Regions from separate parts of the Rhodococcus sp. NPDC059179 genome, predicted to be linked through region 2. Evidence: riboswitches for the same ligand, from Rfam matches in the RefSeq annotation. Region 2 holds a riboswitch; the other holds the start of a gene.
The links. A riboswitch is a leader RNA that binds a small molecule or an ion and turns the genes downstream of it on or off. The one in region 2 is predicted to bind cyclic di-AMP.

Region 1: another riboswitch for cyclic di-AMP. It lies ahead of ACFXMV_RS10865 (NlpC/P60 family protein); the one in region 2 lies ahead of ACFXMV_RS19275 (transglycosylase family protein).

Annotation. Positions count from the first base shown of each region.
Region 1 covers NZ_JBHZBV010000004.1:85,549-88,943, reverse strand. The annotation lists gene ACFXMV_RS10875 (DEDD exonuclease domain-containing protein) at 1-632, opposite strand, end outside; gene ACFXMV_RS10870 (hypothetical protein) at 656-1,225, opposite strand; cyclic di-AMP (ydaO/yuaA leader) riboswitch at 1,860-2,024, shown strand; gene ACFXMV_RS10865 (NlpC/P60 family protein) at 2,040-2,606, shown strand; gene ACFXMV_RS10860 (NlpC/P60 family protein) at 2,809-3,395, shown strand, end outside.
Region 2 covers NZ_JBHZBV010000012.1:37,718-41,112, forward strand. The annotation lists gene ACFXMV_RS19270 (glycosyltransferase 87 family protein) at 1-1,275, shown strand, start outside; cyclic di-AMP (ydaO/yuaA leader) riboswitch at 1,464-1,646, shown strand; gene ACFXMV_RS19275 (transglycosylase family protein) at 1,652-2,275, shown strand; gene ACFXMV_RS19280 (hypothetical protein) at 2,362-2,556, opposite strand; gene ACFXMV_RS19285 (RNA-guided endonuclease InsQ/TnpB family protein) at 2,656-3,395, opposite strand, start outside.

The sequences.
Region 1 (3,395 bases), on a different contig from region 2:
AGCTCCGCAAAGCTGTGCACGCCCAGGTTTCCGACCCGCTCGATGAGCCCGTGCAGCACATCGACTGTCGCCCGGGCGTCGTCGAGGGCCCGGTGGGTCGGCCTGGTGCCGACGTCGAACAGTGTGGCGAGGGCTGAGAGCTTGACCGATGGCGCCTCGTCCCTGCTGAGCACCCGGCGGGCCAACTTGACGGTGCACAACACCTGAAACGGCGGCCAGGGCAGCTCACAGCGGGCCGTGGCGGCCTTGAGGAATCCGATGTCGAACGGTGCATTGTGGGCGACCAGGACGGCGCCCCGCGCGAACTCCAGGAAGCTCGGGAGCACCCTCTCGATCCGCGGCGCCCCGATCAGCATGGCGGAGGTGATCCCGGTGAGCTCGACGATGTACGGGGGCATCGAACGTCCCGGATCGACCAGCGTGGACAGTTCACCGATCACCTGACCACCGCGGATCTTGACCGCGCCGATCTCGGTGATCGCATCCTCGCCTGGCGCACTGCCCGTGGTCTCCAGGTCGACCACGACGAAGGTGGTGTCCCGCAACGGGGTGTCGAGTTCATCGAAGCTCAGCTGGGCGTGGGGCGGACTCGGCGGGCTCACACGGCTGAGGCTAGGGGCGGACACCGACATATTCGGGGCCGTGACGATGCGGCCTAGCAGACCAGATCGAGGGGGCCGCTCTGCGTGAACGACACGTGCACGTGGTCGTAGTGGTTGGCGGTCGGGCTGCCCCGGTCCTCCATGTACGACCAGCCGCTGCCGGCGTTGTACTGCTGTTGCCAGATCACGTAGCTGATACCGAACTTGCTCTGGTTGTTCAGCGCAAAGTCGGCCAGTTCGGTTCCGAGTCCGACATCGTCGACCATGAAGTCGAGTGCCAAGCCGCTTGTGTGGTCGTCATTGCCGCCCCGACCGGACGCGCCGCCGACGTCGCTGATGCCGAACAAGCCCTTCATCAAGTGTCCGGCCTGCGCGACGTGCGGCTGCGCACCCTTCAGCACCGTCGAGCACAGCTCACGGGCCAACTCCTCGATCGGAGGCGGCGATGGGGGAGGCGGGGGTAGGGGTGCTGGCGGCGGCGGGACAACCGAGGTGGTCGTCGGCGCGGTGGTGGTCGACGAAGCCTCGGAAGTCAACGACGAGGACGCGGCGGAACTCTCCGGCTGCAGCTGCTCCTCCGGCTCCCCAAGCACAACCCAGACTCCGCCGATGACAGCGAGCACGGCCGCCAAAGTGGCCGTGGCCTGGAGTTTCCAGGGCGCGGACTTCCTGCGATGTTGACCAGGCACTGCTCGATCACCCTCTGCTCGTGAGTAAGGATCACCGATACATTACGAAAAGGTCGCGAAAATGTCACGACGGGACGTTGCGATACGCCGCACGAGCGCGAGGGGCCCGGTTTGCCCGCTGCGGGACTCCCGGCCAAGGGCTGCCGAAACGCCTGGAAGCCACCGCGCGGAGACGAGGATCACAGTGGTTGTCGAAAGCAACGACTTCGAGGTTTGGAATGCCGCGTGCCGCGGCTGTGTGTGAGGGCGTTGTTCGGGCCGCGGGGTGCCCGGCACGGAGCGGCGGCGGCGGTGTCGACGACATCGGCCGCCGTTGGTATTGAGCAGGACGAACGGGTTGCGATGGAGGTGCCCGCCATCGTCGAGGCTTCGGTTGGTGTGGGCCGCGGAGGCAATGCAGACCGGTCGGTCGTTATCTGCTCGTGATCCGGGAGCGGCCTAGCGGCGTCTCGTGGGCGAAATGTCCGAATTCGCGCCCTGGTCGGGCGTGTTGGGTCGACATGCGCTGGACGCTTTCGTAATCTTCCTGAGACCTAGCGGAGTCTTGCCACACCATCCGGTGCGGCATCGCCAGGTACCGCCTAATCGATCACTCGAGAGAGCGATCGTGCCGGGAACCCAAGTTTTTCTGGGGTGAATCCCGTCGGAGCGCGACACGCGTGCCGCCGGGTAGGGCTGATCTTCCCAGCCCGAACCCGTCAGCTAACTCGGTCGGCGGATGAACGGAAGAAACGGAGTAACCCTTCTCGTGGCTTCATCCAATACTCAGCGTTCGGTGCGTCGAATCGCGGTCGCCAGCGCGCTGACCCTCGGCGCCCTCGCCGTTTCCGCCGGTCCCGCGCTCGCAGAGCCCGTCACCATCTCCGGCATCGGAACCTTCGACATCCCGGGTGTGCCTGCCCAGACCATCGAGCTGCCCGGCCTCCCGGTCGTGCCAGGCGCCCCCGCCGCCCCGGCCCCCGCGCCGCTGGTCTCCGCAGGCGACAAGGCCGTCGAGGCCGCCGCGAGCAAGATCGGGTCGCCCTACGTGTACGGCGCTGCCGGCCCGAGCTCCTTCGACTGCTCCGGCCTCGTGCAGTGGGCGTTCAAGCAGGCGGGCATCAACCTGCCGCGCACCAGCTACGACCAGGCTGCCGCCGGCACCCCGGTCTCCACCTCCGCGCTCAAGCCGGGCGACGTGGTCTCCTTCTACGGCGGCTCGCACTCGGGCATCTACGCGGGCAACGGCGAGGTCATCCACGCCGCGACCTCGGGCACCCCGGTCAAGCGGGCGCCCATCTCCTCCATGCCGATGGACGGCGCGCGCCGCTACTGAGCGCAGCGCAACGAGCTCCTCGTGGTGGGCCCGAATCCGCTCTTGCGGATTCGGGCCCACCACGTTTCGTTTGGGCGGAAATGTGCCTGCCTACGGGTGGACACCGCCGTATGCCATTCCGTAACCTGTCTGAGACCTTCCGAAATCTTGATCCGGCCCCATGAGTTCGCCGGGTAGTGGAAGAAATGGAGTACCAGCTTTCGTGGCGTCACAGAGACTGAAGCGATCCACCGGCGCAGTGCTGGCAACGGGCCTGCTGGCCCTCGCCGCCGTCGCGGTCCCCGCGGGCACCGCGAGCGCGGACCCCGCGCTGGACAATCCGACAGCCGCGCTCGAGAAGCTCTCCGAACTCTCCCGCACGTCCGAGCAGACCAGCGAGGCGTTGCACAACGCGCAGATCGACCTCGAGTCCAAGACCGCGGTCCAGCGCGACGCCGAGGCCAGGCACGCGGCCGACCAGAACCTGCTGGCCGAGGCGAGGGCCAGGATCGCGCAGTTCCAGCCGGCGATCGACAAGTTGACGACGGCCAGCTACCAGGGCGCCCGCGTCAATCGACTGTTCGCCGTGATGGTCTCCGATTCCCCGCAGCAACTCCTGGACCAGATGTCCGCGCTCAGCGTGATCTCCGCCGACACCGCGGCCCAGGTGGGCCAGTTCAAGCAGGCCACCGATCAGGCCGCAGTGGCGGCCGAGGCCTCGCGTCAGTCCGCCGACGGCGCGCGCACCGCCACCGAGCAGGCCAAGTCGATCAGCGACGACCTGCAGAACAAGCAGAGCGACCTGCAGGC
Region 2 (3,395 bases):
GCCACCCCGGCCGCGGGGCGCGCACTCCCCTCCCACCCACTGTTCGTCGGCTCGCTCGCCGCCCTGGCCATCGCCGTGATCGCCGCGCACGACCGGGTGGTCCCGATGGGATACCCGCTGTGGGGCCTGTTCCAGAACGGCCTCGACCTGCTGGTGTACCGCAGCGGCGGCGCCACCGTGCTGCTGCCCGTCGGGCTCTACGACCACGCGCTGCACGGCGGCATGTGGTTCACCTACCCGCCGTTCTCGGCCGTGGTGTTCGCCCCGCTCAATGCCGTCTCCGCCGATCTGACCACCGTCCTCGGTTACCTGGCGAACTTCGGGATCCTCTACCTCGTGGTCCTGCTGTGCTGGCGGCAACTCGGGTATCGGACAGACCGACGGCTGTACGTGGTCACCGGGCTGCTGACGGTGATCTTCACCTGGCTCGAGCCGGTCCGCACCACCATCTGGCTGGGGCAGGTCAATCTGCTGCTGATGCTGCTGATCGTCTGGGACCTGGGTCGCCCCGAGGGCAGCAGGCTGCGCGGCATCGGTGTCGGGATCGCGACCGGGATCAAGCTGACGCCCGGGCTGTTCATCGTCGAACTGCTCGTCACCCGGCAGTGGCGCGCGGCGGTGACCGCGATCGCAGGCTTCCTCGCGACCGTCGTCGTCGGATTCGTGGTGATCTTCTCCGACTCCTGGTCCTACTGGACCGCCGTCATCCTGCACTCGACGCGAATCGGCGAGACCGCGTGGCCCGCCAACCAGTCCGCCTCCGGGGTGCTGGCGCGCTGGCTGGACGTCGCGGAGCCACCGCTGATGCTGTGGCTGCTCTGCGCGGCCGGGCTGACCGCGCTCGGGCTCGGCGCCTCCTGGCTGGCCCACCGGCGGGGTCAGGCACTGCTGGCCACCACCCTGTGCGGACTGACCGCGGCGACGGTCTCGCCCTTCTCCTGGGGTCACCACTGGGTGTGGTTCGTGCCGCTGCTGATTCTGGCGATGCACCGGGCGCTGAACGCCGGGCGCGCGACCGCGTGGCTACTACCCGTGGCGATCGCGCTGCCGCTGCTCTGCTGGAGCCACGAGTTCCCCGGTGGCGTGCAGGCGATCGGGCTGTTCATGGTCCCCACCTCAGACCTCCTGGCACCCTTCTTCGCCGCGGTGTACCCGCTGATGTTCGTCGTGATCGCCGTCGTCACGTTGGTGGCGCTGCGCCCGCGCCGCCCCCGACCGGAACCCGAGGTCGGCACCGATCGAAACTGTGATCTACCTCACATCACGGTAACGTAACAGGACGGTCTCGGGCAACGACAACCCATTCTGACCTGCAAATATGCTTGAAATTTCGAGCGAAACGCCGAGGGACTCGAAATTCAGGTAACAGATGACTACACGCCATCGGCCACGTACGGTCATCAGCGGCCGGAGAAGTCCGGCCAGATCCGATCCGCCGCGCCAAACCTCGTCCCGCGGAACCGGATTCCCACGAGTTACCCAGGGACGAGGACGGGGGACCCACGTCCCCAGTGGACACCGAGGAAAGCGCCAGCGCATTCCTCTTGGGGTGAAGCCAGACCCGCACCATCCAGGAGCGGCGAGGCCGGGCGACCTCTCAGCCCGAACCCGACAGCTGACCTCGCAGGCGCGTGAGGAGAGGAAAACCCGCATGAGCACTGGACGCCATCGCAAGCCCACGAACACCCGCCGCAACGCAGCCAAGGTCGTCGTGACCGGCGCAGTGTTGGGCGCAGCCGGCGCGGCCTTCGCGGCCCCGGCCAACGCAGCCCCCGATTCCGACTGGGACCGCCTCGCGCAGTGCGAAGCAGGCGGCAACTGGGGCATCAACACCGGCAACGGCTACCACGGCGGACTGCAGTTCTCCCCCAGCACCTGGACCGCCCACGGCGGCGGGCAGTACGCCGCCACCGCCAACCAGGCCAGCCGCGCGCAGCAGATCGCGGTCGCCGAGAAGGTGCTCGCGTCGCAGGGCTGGGGCGCCTGGCCGTCCTGCTCCTCGAGCCTCGGCCTGACCAGCGGCTCGACCCCGCGCTCCGCGCCCGCCGCCGAGGCGCCCGCGCCTGCACCCGCGGCCGAGCTGCCCTCCCTGACCAGCCTCCCGACCACCGACGGCGCGGCCGACGTGCTCGACAGCCTCGACAGCGCCCTCGCGGCGGTCCAGGCCAAGGGCATCGCTCTCGACCCGCAGATCGAGGCGCTCTACGAGCAGGCCAAGCTGAACCCGCAGGTCATCGATTTCCTGAAGGCGAACTCGGGTCTGCTGCCCCGCTAGGGCACTCCCCATCGCCAAGGTTCCCCGTTCACGTGAAAGGCCCCGCACCTTCGAGGTGCGGGGCCTTTCACGTTCGGTATCCGAGGTCAGCGATTGATGACCGTGTGCGGATGGGTGTAGGGCAGTTCCGATGCGGGCAACGGAAACTCGGTGTCCTCCCCGAAGGGGGACAGTCCACCGGAGCGACTCGACGAGAGCTCCGTGACGGCATGGTCGCCGTCCTGGAGCTCCGGTGCCGGCCAGCCTGGATCTACGTATCGCTTGCTCGAATTGTTAGCCACGAACCCATTTTGGCAGGAGCCGGCGCCGTGGTACACCCCAGGTATCTAATCTGATAGTTGTTAACGCTTCTCCTGCCCTGTTGGTAGGAGATTTCAAGCTCAGACCGCACACACAACCGACCCGGAGGAGGGCCGCACATGTCTCACGTCGTCAACACTTGTGTGGCCGCGTTCTGCCACAGCCAGAATCACTCTGGCAGCGTTCCGGTCCCTGCCGTCGGTGTGACCGCAGGCATGGCACCGGAAGGTTCGTTGTGCGAGTCCGAGTCGCTGCTTGGCTCTCGCGAAGCAACTCGAACACGTCATGCTCGTGTAGGCGGGCTGCACCAACACCACCTTTCGGCCAGCCCGCGTGCCGCGCTCGATCAGCTCCCGCTTCGCCCCGCCGATAGCCGCGTCCGCAGCTTTGCGGGCCATCGTGGACTTCGCCAAGAACTTCGGAGTGAAGTCCTCCACCGCTATCAGGTCATGGTTGGCGACAACACGTTTCGCCCACACTCGGCTGTCGTGTTGGGTTTGGCGGGCGGCTTTCTTGTGCAGCTTCGCCGCTTCGCGGGCGGCCCGCTGGTATCCACCCGACCGTGGTCCGCGTTTCCCGCTGCGGCGGCGGGCCATCTTTCGTTGCGCCTTGGCCAGCTCCGCTGCGCAACGCTTCCGATGCCCGAGATACGGCAGGTCGAAGACCTGATCTGTGGTCGTGGCCGTCGTGCTCACACCCCAGTCGACACCGATCCCACCCGCGGCCTCCGGTGCCGGTGCGATCGCGCGGCGGACGACGAACGACGCGTACCAATGCCCGAGCGAATCCCGGGTGATACGGACACTGGTCGGGTCGGACG